Regions from separate parts of the Paenibacillus agaridevorans genome, predicted to be linked through region 3. Evidence: predicted binding sites of a transcription regulator. Region 3 holds the regulator's gene; each other region holds the start of a gene.
What was found. Region 3 encodes Rex, which represses fermentation and respiration genes when NADH is low (regulators of the CRP and FNR family bind a similar motif). Its sites were predicted from a motif close to TTGTGAAATATTTCACAA; they were not measured.

Region 1 (5,292 bases), 3.8 Mb from region 3:
AAGGAGATCGAGCAGCTTGTGCCGATCGAAGCGGAACTGCGCGAGCGTTACTGGCGGCTGATGGACGGATTGGTCGGCTTCCAGCAACCGGGCGGCCTGTGGAGCACCGTGCTGGATCGGCCGGATTATTACAGGGAAGTATCGGGCAGCGCGGGGATCGCTTGCGGTCTGTGGCTTGCCGCCGAGTCGGGCTTACTGCCGGACGAAGAGAAGTATGCGGCGGCCGCGAGGAAGGCGCTGCGTACGATATTGACTCATATCAATGAACAGGGCGAGGTAGGCGGCGTCTCCAGCGGGACGCCGGTCATGGAATCGATCGAGGCATACAACGCCATTCCGATCCATCCGACGTTGTACGGACAAGGGCTGACGCTTATGCTGCTGTCGGAGGCCATCCGAAAAGGAGAAACCGGGGATGAATAGGGAGGGGCTTCAAGAGCTTATTGACCAAAGGGCTCAAACCTTCGACGAGACCGTACAGTTGCTTCGCACCCCGCTCACCGCGACCTACCATACGGCGCTGAAACGCAAGACGACGCCGGAGGTGTACGGTCTGCTTGTCTCCGAAGAATATGCCTATTATTTGCTGGAGTCAGGCGAGCCGGAGGGCGTCACGCGGGCGAATCGCATCCTGGAAGCCGTCTTGCCTCTGCAGGACCGCAATCCGGAATCGGAGACGTACGGCATCTGGCCGTACTTCTACGAGGAGCCGCTAGCGGAGATGGATCGGCCGGACTGGAATATGGCCGATTTTCACGGCAAACGGCTGATCGTCACGCTGATCAGACATGAGGAGAAGCTGACTCCGGAGCTGGCGGCGACCGTACGAAATGCGATCGGGCATGCGTGCAGAGCGATTATCAAGCGCAATGTCGGGCCGCATTACACGAATATTGCGATTATGGGAGCATTCGTTACGCTGGTCGGCGGCGAACTGCTCGAGAACGCCGAGTTCCGCGACTATGGCCTTTCCCGCATCAAGAGGTTCTATGATTTCACGTTCGGCATCGGCACCTTCTCGGAATACAACAGCCCTTGTTATACGCCGATTGCGATCAAGGAATTGCACAGCATAACCGCCTATTCCGCGAACGCTGAAGCCGTTGGGTATGCCGACGAGCTGATAAATCTGGCGTGGAGGATGGCCGGAGAACATTATCATGCGGGCACCGGGGAGTGGAGCGGACCGCACAGCCGTACTTACAGCACGTGGCTACGCCCGGATGAGCGGGCTTTCCTGAAGGAAGCGCTGCTGGACGAGACGTTTGAATTCGGCGAAAACATACGCTGTCCCAAGGAACATCGGCCGCTGTTCCAGTCTCTTGCGACGCGCAGTCTGACCGAGCCGACGCTGTCGGAGGAGCAAGCGGGATATCAGGTGTACGCGACGTTGTACCGCAATGACAAGCTGTCGCTTGGCACCTTCAGCAAGGGCGTCATGTGGAACCAGCGGCGCAATCTGGTTGCCTACTTGCTTGAAGGCGAGCGCACGTCCTACGTGCAGCTGCAGTTCCTGAAGGACGGGGCGGACTTCTGCTCGGCGATGTTCGCGGGAGCGCAGACGGGACCGCATGCGTTGTTCGGCTTTAATTTGCTGACCGACAACGGCGCGTGGCACTCCGATCTGGACATCATTAACGGCTGGTTCCGGAGCAGCGATCTGCGCATTCGCTTTAAAGTCGGCGGAGCGCGGGAGGGGCTCGAGCCGCTGGTCGACGAAGATGGCCGCCGGGTACAGCTCCGTTTCGGCGAGTATACGCTAGCCGTCCGGCTTCTGCAGGAACGTTGCGATTATGGCGGACTTCAGTTGTCGCTGGGGACAGGAGCGGACTCCGCTCATCCGGAAGCCGACGGTGTGCCGGAAGCGGATAATAGGGCGTTGTATCTGGATTACGTTCTGTATGCCGGAGAAGAGCGGGATTTTGATTTTCATGAGGTTAAGGAAGCGGCGTGGATGTTCCAGCTTAGTTTGCTCGGAGAGGGCGAAGAACTGCCGAGAGCTTCCGCCGACCGAATAGCCGATTCCGTAGGAGCATCGTTGGAAGCGGGCGGCGAAACCATCTCCGTCGCGCTGCCGGTTGCGCCGGGCGGGACGAAGGAGCGGTATTTGAGCAATCGGGTAGTATTGCCGCAACAGAGAATAAAGATGCAGTAGTGACCGAATATAAGGGGAGACGGCTATGCGCGAGTCGATGCGCTTGGCCGTCTCCTTTTGTTTTCTCGACGAGACAGGCGATGTGTACAACGGCGCCGGGCTCAGAAGTTGGTTAACTTGCCCTTTCAACATCCCACACGAGAGGGCTTATTACTCGCTTGAGTGATGCCGTTTCGCTTGCTCCCGTACGAACGCGACGATCGGCGCCGGATCCTCCAGGCTGTGCGGATGATGGCCGACGCCTTCCTTTACGATATCGACGATGGTTCCGCCCAGACCGCGGTATCGCGGAACGAGCAAGGCGCCATTCTCGGCGTAAGGCACAAGCTCGTCGGCATCGCCGGCCACGAGCAGGATGGGAATGCCTGCCGCCGCAACCGCATCGATCTTGTTCAGCGGAGAGACCTCGGCATAGACGCTTTCTTCCTCCGAAAGCCCATATGCGGCCAGACATTCTCGCCACTCGCGCTCTGAGCCCGGCCCGACGCCTTTGCCGCCAGGCCAGCTTCGAATGTCGAGCACGGGAGCGTCCAGATACAGCAGCTCGACCTGATCCGGGTAAGTCGCCGCGTAGTTAAAGGCATACAACCCGCCGCGACTGAAGCCGAACAGAATCGTTTTCTCCGACAAGCCGAACACACGAGTAACGAAGGTCTGGAACCTGCGCATCCCCTCCACGGCGTCCGGGCAACCGTACATATCGTTCTGTCTGTAGTAAGCTCGGGCATATCCTTGTTCCAGCAAAGCCATGTCCGCATAGTCGAAATCGCCGAAAAACTCGGCCCGCCACACCCAAGGCCTGCCTTGCGCAAACGTATGAGGCAACACGACAAGACCTTCCTTGCCATCCAATTCAAATTCGATCCTGTCGTAGCCGTTCCATTCGGTTATTCGCATGTTAGAATCCCCTTTTCAATTGTAGGATAATGCTTTCAAGATCAAGACGCATACCTCGGCTCGGGTTGCGTTGTCCAGCGGCGCGAAACGATTGCCTCCTTTGCTACGGACGATGCCGGCTCCGGCCAAGGCGTTAGCCGACTGGCTGGCCCATGCCGGAATTTCTTCGGCATCCGTAAACCCGGTCCGAGCCGTCGCTCCGTCCAAGGGCAGAACAAGCGCGCGTGCAAACACGATAGACGCTCCATTGCAGCCAGTAATGCGGTTGCGGCGGAGCCATACGAAAACATGTGCCGAAGCCAAGTATCGTAACGAACGTCAATCATTTCTTATTCATCCTAAACAGCCCCTTTTCCTGCCTATTTAATGGGATCAATTACGGAATGAAACGCGCTTCGCCTCCAAGCTGCTGCACGGCCGCGAATCATTCTGGAGCCAATATGCGCGATGATGGTGCAAATAAGGTCGCGTGTGTCTGTTAGATTTTTGAAAACCTAAAATATCGAAGAATAACGTCGCATATGTCCGTTAAGCGGCAGCCTCGCAATTTGCGACGCGTACTTGAGACTTTGCGCCGGAGACGCATGCCGGGTTATGTGATTTACCTAACAGTCTAACGCAAGCTTAAAGAATATAATGAGGCTAATTTCTCGATATTTATATACGTGAAAATAATCACAAAGCTAGTGGAGGAGAATGCACATGCTTTCCATTTCTTTAATCGGCATTTTGCTGAGGTTTATTCTTGGCGGCACCGCCGTTGCAGTAGCCTCGTTGATCGCCAAGCGGGTCGGGGGCGTATTCGGAGGGATTTTTGCAGCATTTCCGGTCGTTTTTTTGGCGGCGCTGCTGACAATTCGATGGGATCATTCCGGCTACGATCTGATTCGGCAATCGATTGTTTTGTCGCAAGGAGCACTGATTGGAATGGCGATCAATATCGTCTGCGCGCTTGCAGCAGGTTTTTTAGTCGCAAGGAAAGGATGGAAGAGGGGACTGACGCTGTCCGTGCTGGGTTGGTTCCTTGTGTCGTTTTCGATTTCATATATGCTATTTATTGTATAAGAGGGGGATTCGAGATGAGCATAAAGGATTTTTTGCTCCGATTTCTGATCGGAGGAATTGCCGTAGCGCTTAGTTATGTCGCGTCAATTCTGTTGCCGTGGGAAACGCTCGGAGGAATATTCGCCGCGTTTCCCGCCGTTATGGTCGTTGCGGTACTTATGGTCGGAATTAGCCAGGGTTCCGGGAAGGCATCGGAAATTGCAAAAGGCTCTGTATTCGGCATGACGGGTTGTGCCATATGCGTGGTCACCGTGCTGTATGCCTTGCGGCTTACGGGCTCATGGTGGTTAAGCCTGCTATTGGGTCTGGTTAGCTGGTTTATTGGCGCGCTCACGATTTTTGAACTTCGCAAACGGGTGCAAATCAAATTCGGCAAAAGAAGTAAAGGATAATTTGACCTATGGCGCCTGCATAATCCGAAAGTCATTCGACCAGCCGGTAATCCTTGTTTGTTAATTTGAACCGCCCTGCGAGCCCGGAGGTTACGATGATATCCTTGTTCTCCGTAATAAAGATGGCTTCGGCATCTTCGAGAGATTCGATAAATGTTTTGCCCTCCTCGGCCCCCATCGCGAAGGCCGTCGTGGACAGGGCATCCGCATCGATGGACAAATTCGTCACAAGCGTTACGCTGAGCAGGCCATTTTGAACGGGAAAGCCGGTGCTTGTATCCAGAATATGATGATAAAGCCGGCCGTCTTTTTTGAAAAATCGTTCATAGACGCCGGAAGTTACAACGGTCTGGTTGCTGACTTTGATCGAGCCTACCTGTTGACCGCGCTGCTCGTCAGGCTCTTGTATGCCGATATTCCACTGGCTCCCGTTCGGTTTGTTGCCCAAGGCCATAATATTGCCGCCGAGATCAATAATCGCGCTGTTAAAGCCCTCGCTCTTTAAATAATCGGCAATCGCATCAGCGGCGTATCCCTTTGCGATGCCGCCCAAATCCAATGCCATTCCGGCTCTGTTCAAGCGAACAGTCCGATTGGCTTCATCTATAACGACATCTTTATAATCTATAAGCGCAAGCTTCTCGTTAAGCAACTTCTGCTCGGGGACAGAGGCCCCTTCGTTGCCGATCCCCCATAAATCGACAATCGGGCCGATTGCCGGATTAAATTTGCCCTCTGACAAATGCGCATATACCATTGCCGCTTGAATGACCTTCATCGTTT
Region 2 (5,292 bases), 4.3 Mb from region 3:
ACGAGGAACATTAAGTCGACCTACAAATAGAAGGGAGGGAATTGGGATCATGCACGAAACAAAGGAGGATCACGCATCTTATACAACGTTGACGATGGTTCGCCAGTTTGACGTCAAGCCGGAGCGGCTATTCGATGCCTGGATCAACCCGCAGATGATGCGCAAGTGGCTGATGACTATGGAAGCGACAAATAAGGTGGCGACATGCGACCCTCGCGTGGGAGGCAAGTGGGAAATCGTCGATGTCCGGGATGGCGTTGAATACAGGGCGATTGGCGAGTACTTGGAGATAGATCCTCCGCACAAGCTGGTTCTTACGTTCCGCATGCCGCAGTTCAATGATTCGGTGGACACATTGACGGTGGAGATCAAGCCGCTCGGCAAAGGCTGCGAGATGGTATTTACCCAAGTCATCCGCGTTCCGCATGAGGAAGGCTGGAGAGAGGCCGAGATTGCAAGAGCGATGCAGGAATACCACGATGGTTCGCAGCATGGCTGGAACCTGATGTTCGTAGGATTGCAGCAGCTTCTTAAGGCTCAGGAGAACGAAGATTAGTCTTCGAGCTGGAAAAACGCATACAAGTACTAAATCATAAAGAGGAGAGGTGCAACATGCAGAAAATTAATACGTTCTTGATGTTCGAGGGACAAGCAGAGGAAGCGATGAACTTCTACATATCTTTGTTCGAGGATTCCGAGGTGCTGAGCATGACCAAGTACGGTCCGGAAGGCCCGGGCCGCGAAGGATCGATCATACATGCTTCGTTTGCGCTGAAGGGTCAAACCTATATGTGCATCGACAGCCATGTTAAGCACGACTTCACGTTTACGCCCGCCATCTCGCTTTATGTCCATTGCGAATCGGAAGAGGAGATCGATACGCTTTACGGCAAGCTTTCCGATGGCGGAGGTCCGCTCATGCCGCTGGGCGACTATGGCTTCAGCAAAAAGTTTGCATGGGTTGCCGATCGATTTGGCGTGACTTGGCAGTTGAATCTGGCTTAATGTCGTTTGAATAACCGGATGAAGCAAACACCTAGCTCGCAAATGAAGCTCGCCTCGCTGGCTGGCTTCTTTTTGCTTTTTTCCGTATGATCATTTGCAGGAGCTTGATTTGGACTTGCATAAGGAGCAATGCAACCTGAAGGCCAGTAATCGGAAGCAATCAAAGCTTAATATCCATTAAATACTGCGCGAAGGCGATAATTGGGCTCCCAAGCGGCTCAGAACGCGTATTCCTCCATTGACATACCCCTCTGTCAAGTGTAAATTAAATCTTAATTACACAACCGTAACTGCTACTGTCTGGAACGATGGGGGTCGGCGCGGAATCCCGATGCATTTGGATACAGAGAAACAATGGGTCGGGAATGGGGAGCAAGCATGGGCTACAATGATAAACCGCTTTTTGGGTCACACTAAAGGTAATGGAATCCCATAGTTTGTGCATCAATTCACAAAGTTGGCGACAGCCGCATCAAGATATAACTGGACGGAATGGGACGAGCGACGAGGAATTTCGCTGCAGATGCCGAGAGCTTGGCGGCAGGGCGGATGCAAGAACGCTGTTGAACCCATATCCCTCATAAGAGGAGAGGATCTAACGTGGAAGCACTGGCACTGGAACGCAAGGCGGAACAAAACCGCGAGCTGCGCGAGAAGCTGATGCAATTGAAGAAGGAACGCAACGCTATCATTCTTGCTCATTATTATCAACGCGACGAAATTCAGGAGGTGGCTGACTTCCGCGGCGACTCGTTCCTGCTGGCGCAGAAAGCTGCCCAGACGGACGCGGACGTTATTGTATTCTGCGGCGTGCACTTTATGGGCGAAAGCGCAAAGATTTTGGCGCCGAACAAGACGGTCATCATTCCCGACGAACGTGCGGGCTGCCCTATGGCGGATATGGTTAACGTCGACGGACTGCGCAAGCTAAAGGCTCAGCATCCCAATGCGAAGGTCGTCACGTACATCAACTCGTCGGCCGAGATCAAGGCGGAGACGGATATTTGCTGTACGTCGGCTAATGCCGTCAAGGTCGTCAATTCGGTGGAAGGCGACGAGGTGATCTGGGTACCGGACAAGAACCTCGGCCACTACGTGCAGCAAAACACCGACAAAAAGATGATCATCTGGGAAGGCTATTGCAACACGCACGATATGCTCACCGTCAAGGATGTCGAAGAGATGAAGGCGAAGTATCCGAACGCGCAATTCGTCGTGCATCCGGAGTGCCGTCCAGAGGTTGTCGAGCTGGGCGACTTCGTCGGCAGCACGACGGCGATCATCAAGTATTGCCGCGAGTCCGATTGCCAGGAGTTCATCGTCGGCACGGAAGACGGCACCGGCTACCAGCTGCGTCTGGACAGCCCCAACAAGACATTCCATTTTGCATCCAAATATTTGGTCTGCCCGAACATGAAGGTTAACAATTTGAAGAAGCTCGTGAAGTGTCTGGAGACGATGCAGCCTCAAATCTACGTGCCCCCTCATGTAGCGGAACAAGCCCGTCTGTCGCTCGAGCGCATGCTGTTGGTGAAGTAGCATGCGCTGCTCCCTTATTGGGGCAGTCGCGATAGTCCGGTCAGGTTAGGCAGCAGCACTCCGTAAGAGCAACATAGCAAGCCTGAAGCTTAGATGCACGCCAAATCAGGAGGAGCACACATGATTCCTAGATACCTCATCGACGTGGAGCTGGACACGCTGCCGGTCGTAGAGAAAGATGTCATTGTCATCGGGGCCGGCATTGCCGGTCTTTTTACCGCTATACGCTCGAGCGAACAGCATTCGGTGCTGATGATCACGAAGAAATCATTGCTTGACAGCAATACGCGCTACGCGCAAGGCGGCATCGCGGCCGTTATATCCGAGGACGATTCGCCGGCCTACCATCGGCAGGACACGCTGATCGCCGGAGCCGGCCTATGCGACGACGAAGCCGTCGACGTGCTGGTGCACGAAGGGCCTAAGGGCGTACGAAGCCTCATCAAAATGGGCACCCAGTTCGACCTCGAAAACGGCGAGTTCGCCCTGACGAAGGAAGGCGCTCACAGCCAGCGCCGCATCCTCCATGCCAACGGCGACGCGACCGGCTATGAGATTGTTCGCGCGCTCTCGGAGACGGCCATGTCGACGCCGGGCATCGAGGTATGGGACGATCATTTCGTTATCGACCTCGTGACGGAGGACGGCGTTTGCTGCGGCGCAATCGTGCAAAAGCCGAGCGGAGAGCGGCTGTTCGTGCGCGGCAAGGCGACTATTCTATGCTCCGGCGGCGCGGGTCAGCTCTACCGCTACACGACGAATCCCGAAGTCGCGACCGGCGATGGCGTAGCCATGGCTTACCGCGCAGGCGCTTACATACGAGACCCCGAATTTATCCAGTTCCATCCCACATCGCTCTGCTATCCCGGTGCGCCAAGGTTTCTGATCTCGGAAGCCGTGCGCGGCGAGGGAGCCGTCCTGCGGAATATCAGAGGCGAGCGTTTTATGCACAAATATCACGAGCAGCTGGAGCTTGCGCCGCGCGACGTCGTCGCCCGGGCGATCGTCAGCGAGATGGAGGAGACGCGTTCCACCTTCGTCTATATCGATATAACGCATGAATCGGCGGAGATGGTCAAACATCGCTTCCCTACGATTTACCAGACATGTCTGACATACGGTCTCGATCTGACGTCCGACTGGATTCCCGTCGCTCCCGCGATGCACTATATGATGGGCGGGGTAAAGACGGATCTGAACGGCGAGACGAATATCAAGCGGCTCTTCGCCTGCGGCGAAGTGTCGTCGACGGGCGTGCACGGCGCGAACCGGCTGGCGAGCAACTCGCTCTCCGAGGCGATCGTCTACGGACGCCGCATCATTAAACGTATCGAGGAGCTGGGACCGAACGAGGTCCAGCCAAAGGTCGTCAATAAGGTTGTCCGCAGCTCCGTCTCCATGCAAGCCGTGGTGGAGCGCCGACTGAAGCTGCAGAAGGTCATGGTCCGGTATGCGGGTTTGCGGCGCAATGAAAACGGTCTGCGCAAAGGTCTGGAGGAGCTGAAGCGGCAATTGCCGATCTTCCAGGCTACGTTGACGGAACGCGAGCAATACGAGTTCGCCAACTTGCTGACCTGCGCGCTTCTCACGACGGAAGCGGCGCTGCAGCGCGAGGAGAGCCGCGGCGCGCACTACAGGGAGGACTTCCCGGCGAAGGACGATCTTGTATGGCGCAAGCATACGATCCTGCATCATACTCAAGGCATAACCGAGGAGCGAATAGAACATGTTTGAATGGACGACGGGCGGGTACGACGAAGCGCTGCGGACCCAGATTAGAAGCTGGCTGGCCGAAGACATCGGCAACGGCGATATTACGACCGAGACGACGATACCGGCCGATTCGCAGTCCAAGGCCGTGATCCACGTAAAGGAGAGCGGCATCATCGCGGGCATTCCGGTGGCGAAGCTTGTATTCGAGGTCGTCGATCCTTCCCTTGTCTTTACCGCGCTTGTCCAGGACGGGGACTCGGTGACAAAGGGAACGGTTATTATAGAGGTGGAGGGCAGCACGCACAGCCTGCTGACGGGGGAACGCCTGGCGCTGAACCTGATGCAGCGGCTGTCCGGCATCGCCACCAAGACGAATGCTTTCGTGCAGAAGCTGCAAGGGCTTCCCGCACGTCTCGTGGATACTCGCAAAACAACTCCCGGCCACCGTCTGCTGGAGAAATACGCGGTTCGGGTAGGAGGCGGAGCCAACCATCGGTTCGGCCTATACGACGCCGTCATGATTAAGGACAACCATATCAAGGGCGCGGGCGGCATCACGGCCGCCGTTCGGGCTTCGCGGAGCCGCATTCCGCATACGATGAAGATCGAAGTGGAGACGGAGTCGATCGCGCAGGTCGAGGAGGCTCTGGCTTGCGGCGCGGACATCATCATGCTGGACAACATGGATAACGAACGAATGACGGAGGCGGTCAAGCTGATCAAAAGCCGCTCCCCGCATGTTATCGTCGAAGCATCCGGCGGCGTGAATCTGGATACGATTCATGGCATCGCCGCATGCGGCGTTGACGTCATTTCCGTAGGCGGGCTCACCTACTCGTTCAATGCGCTGGACATCAGTCTGGACCTGGGCGAGAAGAAGGGCGGTTCTTCGCAATGATTTTAGTCATCGACGTTGGCAACACTAACATCGTTATTGGCGTCTATAATGGTATGGAGCTGCTTCATCATTGGCGTCTCAGCACCAACCGCTCTGCCACCGTGGACGAGTATGGCATCAATATACACAATTTGTTC
Region 3 (5,292 bases):
TCCCAGATGGTCGTCTGGTTAGGAGAAACGGAGACAGGGGATCAGGAGGAGTTGAACCTCGGCAGCCGAGGCTCTGACTTTTGGTCTACGGTATCCAGCGATGCGGACTCCTGTCTTAATCGTGCTTGTCCATGGTTTAAGCGCTGTTATTACCATCGTGCCAAACATGAAGCGAACGTTGCCGACGTCTGTATTACGAATCATTCCTTGTTATTTACCGATGTGCAGGCCGATCATCGCCTGCTGCCCGCGTATTCTCATCTTATTATTGACGAGGCTCATCACGTAGAGGAAGTGGCGGGCAAACATCTGGGGATGAACGTGAATTATTTCTCACTCGTACATATTGCGACCCGGTTGTTTAAGGACAATCGAACAGGGTTATTGCCTTTACTGCGTTCCAAGCTGCAGAATGAAGGCGATGACCATGTACAAGCATGGACGGAGACGATTGATGAAATCATCCCGATCTTTCAGGAGATCAGGGAGCATTGGGACAAATTATTCGAGATGCTGTACGCAATGATGGGCGAAGGAGCTGAAGGCGCCACTGATAATGGCGCGGTTTCATCATCGGTCCTTAGACTCCATCATTCCGAGCTTCCTGCAAGCTGGGATGATGCGAGCGGCGTCGAGAATAATATTTATGTCGAGTTAGCGCGTGTTATCAAGACGATGGAAAAAATGATCAACGACATCAAGGAGCGGGTCGATGATCTCTCCGTTCAGGGAACGATTACCGATCTTAACGGTTCCATCCGGGATTTGACGCGTTTAAAAGACGAGCTTCGTATCTTTATGAAACTGGAGCAGTCCGGTTTTGTTTTCTGGATGGAAGCCAGCGCGGTATACCGCTACCGATCGCTGCATATGTACGCGGCACCCGTCGATGTTAGCGAACAGCTTCAAAAGTACTTTTTTGACGCCAAAGACAGCATCATTATGACCTCCGCGACATTAACGGTGCAGAAATCCTTCCAGTACGCAGAGGAACAGCTAGGCCTCCACGGCTATGAGACGCAAGGCAAGCTCAAAACCGTGCAGTTGCCGTCTCCTTTCCGTTACAGGGAACAGGCGCTGGTGATGGTCCCTCGCGACTTCCCGGTGGTTAAAGGCGCATATGTAAACGACGCGTATCTGGATAAGCTGGCGGCTTCGCTGGTCGATGCCGCTCTAGAGACAAAAGGGCGAATGCTGGTGCTCTTTACTTCTTATAAGATGCTGAAGCAAGTTCACGAGCTTATGAAAATAGGTCTGGCCGCGGCAGGCATCGGCTTGCTGGGACAAGGGATCGACAGCAGCAATCGAACCAAGCTGACGAGACGTTTCCTTCAACAGCCGGAATCCGTGCTTTTGGGAACGAGCAGCTTCTGGGAAGGCGTCGATATTCCAGGCGAAGCGCTTACCTGTCTTGCCATCGTGAGACTTCCGTTCCAGCCTCCTAATCATCCGCTCCAAGAAGCAAAGGCGGAGCAACTGCAGCGACAAAAGCAGAATCCGTTTATGAAGCTGTCCATCCCGCAGGCCGTCATCCGGTTCAAGCAAGGATTCGGCCGACTTGTCCGCACCTCGCAGGACAAAGGCATTGTCATCATCTACGATACGCGCGTTATCGATGCTTATTACGGCAAACATTTTCTCTATTCGCTGCCAGGTCCCAAGATCGAAACGATGTTTACGGATCAGATGGTGCCTAGAATTAGAGAATGGCTGGGAAAAGACAGCGCTGCGGCGAGCGAACCAGAAGCTACGAAGGAGGCAACAACTTGAAGCAGACCAAAATATCCGAAGCGGTCGTGCGCCGACTCCCTATCTATTTGCAGGTGCTTAACGAGCTGGACAGCCGCGAGATCCAGACGGTATCCTCGCAGGAGCTTGGGGTTAAGCTTGATCTTAACCCGGCTCAGATTCGTAAGGATCTCGCGTATTTCGGCGAATTCGGACGCAAAGGCATTGGTTATGACGTTGTCTATTTGATCGAAATCATTCGTCAAATACTCAAGGTGAACCAGACGATCAAGGTCGCGCTGGTTGGAGCCGGCAATCTGGGTCATGCCTTATGCAATTACAACAAATATTCCAAGGACAATATGAAAATAACGGCTGTGTTCGACGACCATCCTGCCAAGATCGGAACGAATATCAACAATTTGGTCGTTCAACCCATGAGCGAGCTGGTCGCAACGATTGCGGAGCAAAAAATTCGGATCGGCATCATCACTGTCCCAGCGTTCGAAGCTCAAAACGTCGTAAATCAATTCGTCTCGGCGGGGATAGAAGGCATTTTGAACTTCGCCCCAGCGATTTTGCGCGTACCGGATGAAGTGCGCATTCACAATGCCGATTTCACAAGGGAACTGCTTAGCCTCGCGTATTATTTGAACCATGAAGGAGAAGATTCGGATGAAACAGCTATGGATTAGAAATGGCTTGTTCGTGACGATGGACGACTCGACCCCGGTCATTAAAGGTCATATGGTCATCTCGAACGATGCCATTACATATATCGGCGAGCAGGAACCTGAGCCGCAAAGCTTGTCTGAAAGCGTAGAAAAGCTGGATGGCAAAGGACTGGCCTTCCTGCCCGGACTTATTAATACGCATGGTCATGCGGCGATGTCGCTCCTTCGCGGATATTCGGACGATCAAAATCTGCAGGTATGGCTGGAGCAGAAAATGTGGCCGATGGAGGGCCGTTATGTTGCGGCGGATACGAGAGCCGGCACAGCCCTGGCCATCGTCGAGATGCTTCGTACGGGAACAACGACCTTCCTCGATATGTATGATCGAATGGATGAAGTCGCGAAGGTGACGGAGCAATCCGGCATCCGCGGCGTTTTGATGCGCGGCGTTATCGGCCTATGCTCGGAAGAGGAGCAGAAAGCGAAGCTTGAGGAAGCGATTGCATTCGCTTTGGAGTGGAACGGCAGGGCAGACGGCCGAATTACAACCATGCTGTCGCCGCATGCGCCATATACTTGCCCTCCCGCATATATCGAAAAATTTGTACAAGCAGCCCATGATCATTCTTTGGCGCTTCATACGCATATGTCCGAGTCTCGTGCAGAAGTGGAGCAGAACGTTAGGGATTACGGCGTTCGGCCTGTTGAGCATCTTCATCGGCTGGGTTTCTTTTCGCGCCCTGCGTTGGTCGCCCACGCCGTTCATCTGAACGTCGAGGAGATTGCAATGCTAGCAGAGAACGGCGTCTCCGTAGCGCATAATCCAGTGAGTAATCTGAAGCTGGCCAGCGGCATTGCCAGGCTTCCGGAATTGCTTCGTGCCGGCGTCAAGGTCGGTCTCGGAACGGATAGCGCGGCCAGCAACAATAATCTGGACCTGTTCCAGGAAATTACAATGGCAGCCTTGCTGCACAAAGGCGTATCCGGAGATCCCACTGCCATACCGGCTACGGAGGCGCTTAAGCTTGGGACATCGCTCGGAGCGGCTTCCATCTGGAAGGAGAAGGAGATCGGCATGCTCAAGGCGGGGATGAAAGCTGATATGGCTGCCGTCAACATCGACCAGCCTCAGTACTTCCCGCTCACTGACATCGTCTCGCATCTTGTCTATGCGGGATCGGGCAAGGATGTTCGCCATGTGTGGGTCGGGGGCAAACAAGTCGTGAAGGATGGACAATGCACTTTGCTGGACGAAGAAAAAATTCGCAAGGAAGCGCAAGCCGCATTCGAGCGGCTGCTTAACGGCTAATGCGCGCCACGGAAAGAAAACGACGTCCGTTTATGACACCGGCCAAGTGGATCTGGCTGGTTAGCGCCGCCCTGTTGACTTTCTTGATCTGGTTAGGGCTTTATTACCGCGATATACAGCTGCCGCACTGGTCGGCAGAAGCCGAAGCGAAGCAGCGAATCGTCGCAACGGGGGAAATATCGAATGTAGAACGGCTGAACAAACATATCTGGGACGAGACCGTATGGGTAGGCTTCGGCGCAGGGGAACAGGATGATTATCATTACGTATTCCTGCGCAGCGACGAAACGACGCTTACCGTCGACGCTTCCGACGTGCTCGGCGAGGATGAGCTCAAAGCTCAGTTCCGTTCAAGCAAACCTGGGTCGAATATCGTTCGGGTACAAGCCGGATTATTCCGGGGAGCTCCGGCATGGGAGATTTATTATTCTGCAGCTTCCGATGGAGGCGTTCAATACTTCTATGATTTTTATACCTTCGACAAAGATGGTAAGCTAATCGATTCCTATCGGCTGCCTTCTTCATAAAACCATATCATAAAATTAGGCGGGACCTTCCATGGTCCCGTTTCCTGTTTTTACACCCCGAAATTAGCTGCAAAATGTGATATACTATCGTATAGACGAGTTGATAGATAAATATTATATATAAATACTATACATTGGAGGGGTTAGGAGATGAGAAAACCGCGCGTATTGCCGCTAGCGATTACCGTTGTTGTCACTGCCGTACTGTTGTTCGGAGGTTTCGCCTTGTACAAGCAGATGGTCGTCGCCGCGCCTCTTGCCGATAAACTGGAAGAGATGAACGGAGTAGCGGAAGCATCAAAGCCTGAGATTGGACAAAAAGAATTAAAGGTGAAGCTGAAATTGTCTGCAGATGCCAGCCTTCGGGAAACTTACGGCAACGCGGTGAAACAAACGGCTGGCGTCGCCGGGGGCAAGAAGGTGATGGTACAAGTGGAGAGCGATCCCAATGAACAACTTGAACAGCTCTGGTACGGCGCGATGTTCGAAATCGCGGAAGCGATGGAGACGAAGGCCTACTCCACGATTCCTGCAGCTATGGAGAAAGCCGTCGCCGGCATGGATGGCGTAACGACGGTGACGGAGATGGATGAGAACAATGTATATATTACGATCCGATCAGAGCAAGAAGGTACGGCCAAATACGTGGTGTTGCCGCGAACGCCTAATACGATGGAGGTGTGGTAATGCGCAAATACGGAATGGAGATCGGGATCGGAGTCGTCATCGTCGGCCTTGTATTCTTGCAGATGCAAGGCTATAACGTGCTTCCATTCGTCTTGATGGCTGCAATTGCCGGCGTACTCTTGTTTATGGCGCGAGGCAAAGGCAAGCTCGCTGCATTATCTGGCGGCGAAGGACGGAAGGAAGTGAAGTCGACATCATTTACCTTCGAACAGATTGGCGGACAAAACCGCGCAAAGCAGGAGCTGATAGAAGCGCTTGACTTTTTGGTCAAACGGGATCAGATCGAGAAGCTGGGTATTCGTCCGCTTAAGGGCATACTGCTGGCAGGACCTCCGGGTACAGGCAAAACCTTGCTTGCGAAGGCGGC
Region 4 (5,292 bases), 2.9 Mb from region 3:
CAACTGGTCGGCCTTCTGACCATGCTCGCGCCCGCCCTGGCCGTTGGCTTGGCCGGTGACCGCTCCATATCCGCAGCCTTTACGGCCGATCTTGCCCGTCGCGAGTACTAGGTTAAGCAGATTGCGCACCGACATATAGCCGTCCGTCTGCTGCTCGACTCCCCGCGCTGTAAATACCATGCCCGTGACCGCTTCGCCGAAAGCCTTTCCCGCCGCGCGAATCTCGTCTTCGCTTACGCCCGTCATGTCCGCGATCTCCGCCATATCCATGCTTTCAAGGTGGCGAAGCACGTCGGAGAATCCTCTTGTCCGCCGCTCGACAAAAGCTTTGTCGACCAACCCCGCCTCGACGACCGCCTTCAACATACCATTCGTGAGGGCTGAGTCCATCCCCGGCTTCACCTTAAGATGCAGATCGGCTAGCTTGGCCGTGGCCGTCTCACGGGGATCGATGACGATGAGATAAGCGCCGTTCTCCTTCGCCCTCGTGAAGTAAGGCATAAGAGTAGGCTGGCATTCCGCGATGTTGGTGCCCGACAGAATAATGCAGCGGGCATGCTCGATATCGGAGAGAGCATTCGTCAGGCCACGATCGATGCCGAACGTCTTGTTGCCTGCCGACGCCGCCGCGGACATGCAGAACCGCCCGTTGTAGTCGATATGCTTCGACTGAAGCGCCACCCGCGTGAACTTGCCGAGCAGGTATGCCGTTTCGTTGGTCAGAGATCCGCCTCCGTACACGCCGATGCTGTCGCGTCCGTATTGACTTCGTGCCGCCGCGAAACACTCTTCGATGATGGAATAGGCTTCCGCCCAAGATACCCGCATCATCTTGCCATTCTTCCTCGCCATGGGGTACAGCAAGCGATCCCCCGTCAGCGCATGCTGGTATGCATTCATTCCCTTTACGCAGAGACGGCCCTCTGAAGCCGCGTTAGGCAATGCCGTAATCGTATAAGCGGCCTCGCCGGCCGCCTTTCTTTCCTCGACGACCTGCATTTTGCATTGCACGCTGCAGAATGGGCATTGCGTCTTCATTACGAATGGCGATTCGCCGCCCTCCGTTATCTCCATGACGTTATTCATCCGCGAACACCTCCGCCATCTCGTACTCCGGCGCGAAGCCGGCCGTTACAGCCAATCCAAGCTCCGCCAGCAGCAATTGCCGGCTGGATGGATGGAGCAGCCGTTCCCGAACGCCCACAAGGCCGAGCCCGGTTAGCCATTCGCCGACAGGCTGCCCGTAATTGGCCGACATTCGGTACCATTGCAGCAAAGCCAGACTGATCTCGAGCGCGTCCTCATCCTTCAACTGGGAGAGCAGCAGCTCGCCTTGCCTGACAACGGCCCCTCCTCCGGCACCCGCGGTACGGCGTCCATCGCTGCCTCCGGCATAGAGCTCCCAGCCGCCGGGGGCTCCGGCCAATCCGAGATCCTTGGCAAGCGTTCCCGCGAGATGCAACGGACCTGCCGATACGCCAACTGCTAGATTCGTTGGGAAAACCACGCCAGCGAGGCTGCTCTCCAATGCCTCGCTCATCGCAACGGAATCCCTGAGCGCCGCACGTTCGGCGTGCAGTCCAGGGCTGGCTTCGATTCGCGCAGAACCGTCGCCGGGAGACCCGGCGCAATGCCAGTACGGCTTGATGACCGCCCCTCTTCCCGCACCCGCGAGCGCCGAGTAGTAGCGGACGGCGGGAACGCAGACGCCGCACCCCTCGGTCGTGCTCCAGCCCAGCCTTCCGAGCGCAGTCCCGACGGACTCCGCACGAGCCGATCCGGCAGCATCTGCTGCAGTCCCTTCGGCCGTGCTCCAGCCCAGCCTTCCGAGCGCAGTCCCGACGGACTCCGCATGAGCCGGTCCGGCAGCATCTGCTGCAGTCGCATGGATGGCTTCCCGGAGCTCCTCGTGGCTCATGTCGGTGCAGCCGCATACGGGCCGTTTCCGCGCGCCCCTTTCCGCGCCGTTCGCCAGCGCGTAGGCGATAATGGCTTCCACCACAGGTTTGCACCCGCCGCAAGAGCTCGACGCTCGCGTGCAGTCGCGCACTTCCGGCAGCGTCCTTAGCCCTTGCTCGCAGACGGCGGACATCAACGCGCCTTTCGTCACGCCGTTGCAGGAACAGACCGTCTCGGCGTCCGGCATCGTCGCCGCGTATTCAACGCCGAAGGCGACCCCGCCGGACTCCGTTACATTCAGCACGGACACATCCGCGCCGCGCTGAATGTAACGGAGCAGCCCGTTGCCCTGCGAAGTATCGCCGAACAGAACCGCTCCGGCAATGCGGTTGCCTTCCAGCGTTATTTTGCTATAGGTGCGCCGAAGTCCGTCATACTTCATGATCGATACCGTATCGGCCGATTCCCTGATCTCTCCCGCCGAAAATACGTCGACTCCGGATACCTTCAGCTGCGAATATAGCGTAGAGCCCGCATACCCCTCCGTCTCCCTGCCGCAGATCGCCTTGGCGAGCACCTTGCCTTGCTCGTACAGCGGAGCGACAAGTCCGTACGCGATACCCCGATGCTCCGCGCATTCTCCGACCGCATAGATGCCGGGAACGTTCGTCTCCATGTAGTCGTCGACGACGACGGCCCGATTCGTCTCGATGCCGCTCGCCGCCGCCAGCTTCACGTTGGGACGAATGCCAACGGCGAAGACAACAAGATCCGTCTCGATCCGCGAGCCGTCCCTGAATTGAAGACCTTCTACCCGTTTCCTTCCCAAAATACGCTCCGATTGTTTCTCCAGCAGGAAGCGCATTCCTTGCCCTTCGAGCTCCTTGCGCAGCATCTCCGACGCGGTGCGGTCGAGCTGTCTCTCCATAATATAGCCGTGAATATGGACGACCGACACATCCATGCCCAGATTCAGCAAGCCGCGCGCCGCCTCCAGACCGAGCAGGCCGCCTCCGATGACGACAGCCCGCTTGAACGTGCGGGATGCTTCCATTAATGCATTGCAATCCTTAATATTCCGAAAAGCCAGCACGCCCGGTTTGTCCGCGCCCGGCAGCGGCAGCATAAACGGATCCGACCCCGTCGCGAGAATCAGCTTGTCGTAGTCCACTTCGCGGCCCGCGGAGGTCCTCACTCTCCGGCGGCCCGTATCGATGGCGACAGCTTCTTCTCCCTTATGCAGCACGATGCCGCGCTCCTCGTACCAGGATTGGGTATTCATCGTAATGTCTTCGATCGAGGTGTTTCCTTGGAGCACCTTGGATAATAAGATTCGATTATAGTTGGTATGCGGCTCGCTGCCAATAATCGTAATGTCGAACCGATCCGGCTCCAGAGCCAGTATCTCTTCGACGCATCGGACGCCCGCCATGCCGTTTCCAATCAGAACGAGTCGGCTCTTCATGGATGAACACTCCCCACATCGTAGATATAGTAACAACCCGTGTTATATATATCCCGATATCACACTACCCCATCTATAATGTCATATTACGTGACATATATATTTTAACTTTAAAGGATGGAAGGGGAAATGACAATAGTTGTGTAATTATTCATTACACAACTATTGGGGCATAACATGTTTCATCACCCGATAAGCGTTGGCCTTATTGCCATTCATTCTTTCGAGAACACGCCTTCCGTAAGCCGCTTGAAGTCGAAGTCCGACAGCGACTCCGCCCGGTAGCAGCGATCCGACGGGTCGAAAGACAACAGCTTGGTCAGCGTATTCGGCACGATCACGCAGTGCATCCCCGCCGCGACCGCCGCCCGCGCTCCGTTAGGCGAATCCTCGATTGCGACTGCTTCGTCCGCCCGTACGCCAAGCGCTTCAATCGCGCTAAGATACAGCTCCGGATCGGGTTTCACCCGACTCACGTCATCTGCCGACCGGATAACCTCGAAATATTCGCGGATGTCCAACTTGGCCAAATATTTATCGATCCAGGCACGATCGGAACTGGATGCGAGACCGATGCGCAGCCCCGCTTCCTTGGCCATCTTCAAATATTCCCGGATGCCCGCCCGCACTTCCTCCATATTCATTCTGGCCGTATGGTCTGCACGGATTCGATTCCGAAACTCCGCTACATCGATGGCCAGCCCCAGCTCTGTCGCAAGGTATTCGTACGGGTTGAACAGATGCAAGCTCGTGCCGAGACATTGCGAATACTGCTCGACGTCAAGGTCGACGCCATGTTCTTTGTAAGCATCCCGAAAGGCATAATACCATGCCGTCTCCGTATCGATGATCGTTCCGTCAAAGTCAAAAATAATCGCTTTAATCATTTCTTTCCCCTTTCCGTTGATAAATGCTACCTTATCGACAGGCTTGGCCTTTAGCAGGAGCTACTGCAAGTTGAACGCGACCTCCAGATCGCGGATACAAGAATCGTCGATGTGAACAATGTCGCCTAACGCGCGGGCCGCAAGCACGGATTTCGCGCTGTATTCGGCAACCTCCAGCCGGTCGAATGCCTCAAGCAGACTTTTACCCGTTACGATCACGCAGTTATTCTCGACGATGGCCAGCGGCGTACTGACATTTAACAATCGGGCGGTTTGCTCCGGATCGCGATAGACGGCGTCGAACGGCAGCTTCGGCGTGCCTCGCAACAAAATATAGCTTTCCGGAATCGTTCGGGAATCGAAAGCAAGCTCCGTTACGGCAAACGCCATGATATGAGGCGGGTGCGCGATCAATACGGCGTTGACGTGGGGCTGGCTTTCGTAGATCGCCTTATGCAACAGAACGGATTTGCTGGGCACCTTTCCTTCTTCCGTTTTGCCATCCTTGATCGTAATCAAATCGGAAGGCTCCATATAGTTGCGATCCAGCCCATAAGGCGTAATGACAAAATCGTTGCCCTCCGTTCTACGGGAGAACGTGCCCTGCGTGCTGGTAAACAGCCGTTGATCATAAGAACGTCGAATGAAATCGCTCATTTCTTTCCGGGCTCCGTTTTCCAGCGTTGTTCTGCCCTGAGGCTTATAACTTTCGTATGCGACATCGCCTTTGCTCCGCACCATCTCGTAATTTTCGTCCGTGAGCAGCTTCGGTTCCCCGATCCGCCGGGCTTCGATTTCAAGCCGTGCGCAAAAATCCAAAGTCTCGAACATTTGAAACGCCTTAAACTGATTGTCCGCTCCTATGACGACGCCATGATTTTCCAACATAACGGTATCGTATCCCTTGACGAATACGTCCGCGATTTTTCGCCCCAGCTCTTCGCTGCCGGGAAGGGCGTATTCGGCCATGCCGATCGGACCGCATATTCGACGTTCGTTCGGAAGCAGGCGCGTGTCGGGAATTCGGCGAACGATGCTAAA

Region 1: a site for Rex is predicted at 3,716-3,733, ahead of KJW29_RS31650 (DUF3147 family protein). Genes of this name have one in related genera too.
Region 2: a site for Rex is predicted at 1,443-1,460, ahead of nadA (quinolinate synthase NadA). Genes of this name have one in related genera too.
Region 4: a site for Rex is predicted at 3,504-3,521, ahead of nirB (nitrite reductase large subunit NirB). Genes of this name have one in related genera too.

Annotation. Positions count from the first base shown of each region.
Region 1 covers NZ_CP075889.1:7,892,453-7,897,744, forward strand. Annotated here, with positions in the region: gene KJW29_RS31630 (glycoside hydrolase family 88/105 protein) at 1-423, shown strand, start outside; gene KJW29_RS31635 (DUF8769 domain-containing protein) at 416-2,155, shown strand; gene KJW29_RS31640 (alpha/beta hydrolase family protein) at 2,306-3,052, opposite strand; gene KJW29_RS31645 (S-layer homology domain-containing protein) at 3,068-3,286, opposite strand; gene KJW29_RS31650 (DUF3147 family protein) at 3,755-4,117, shown strand; gene KJW29_RS31655 (DUF3147 family protein) at 4,132-4,509, shown strand; gene KJW29_RS31660 (FAD:protein FMN transferase) at 4,541-5,292, opposite strand, start outside.
Region 2 covers NZ_CP075889.1:7,037,692-7,042,983, forward strand. Annotated here, with positions in the region: gene KJW29_RS28270 (ArsR/SmtB family transcription factor) at 1-14, shown strand, start outside; gene KJW29_RS28275 (SRPBCC family protein) at 50-556, shown strand; gene KJW29_RS28280 (VOC family protein) at 613-1,005, shown strand; gene nadA (quinolinate synthase NadA) at 1,606-2,544, shown strand; gene nadB (L-aspartate oxidase) at 2,665-4,278, shown strand; gene nadC (carboxylating nicotinate-nucleotide diphosphorylase) at 4,271-5,155, shown strand; gene KJW29_RS28300 (type III pantothenate kinase) at 5,152-5,292, shown strand, end outside.
Region 3 covers NZ_CP075889.1:2,691,166-2,696,457, reverse strand. Annotated here, with positions in the region: gene dinG (ATP-dependent DNA helicase DinG) at 1-1,770, shown strand, start outside; gene KJW29_RS11185 (redox-sensing transcriptional repressor Rex) at 1,767-2,423, shown strand; gene KJW29_RS11180 (amidohydrolase) at 2,398-3,711, shown strand; gene KJW29_RS11175 (hypothetical protein) at 3,744-4,238, shown strand; gene KJW29_RS11170 (hypothetical protein) at 4,389-4,925, shown strand; gene KJW29_RS11165 (AAA family ATPase) at 4,925-5,292, shown strand, end outside.
Region 4 covers NZ_CP075889.1:5,564,082-5,569,373, forward strand. Annotated here, with positions in the region: gene nasC (assimilatory nitrate reductase catalytic subunit NasC) at 1-1,086, opposite strand, end outside; gene nirB (nitrite reductase large subunit NirB) at 1,079-3,364, opposite strand; gene KJW29_RS22450 (HAD family hydrolase) at 3,580-4,251, opposite strand; gene KJW29_RS22455 (class II aldolase/adducin family protein) at 4,312-5,292, opposite strand, start outside.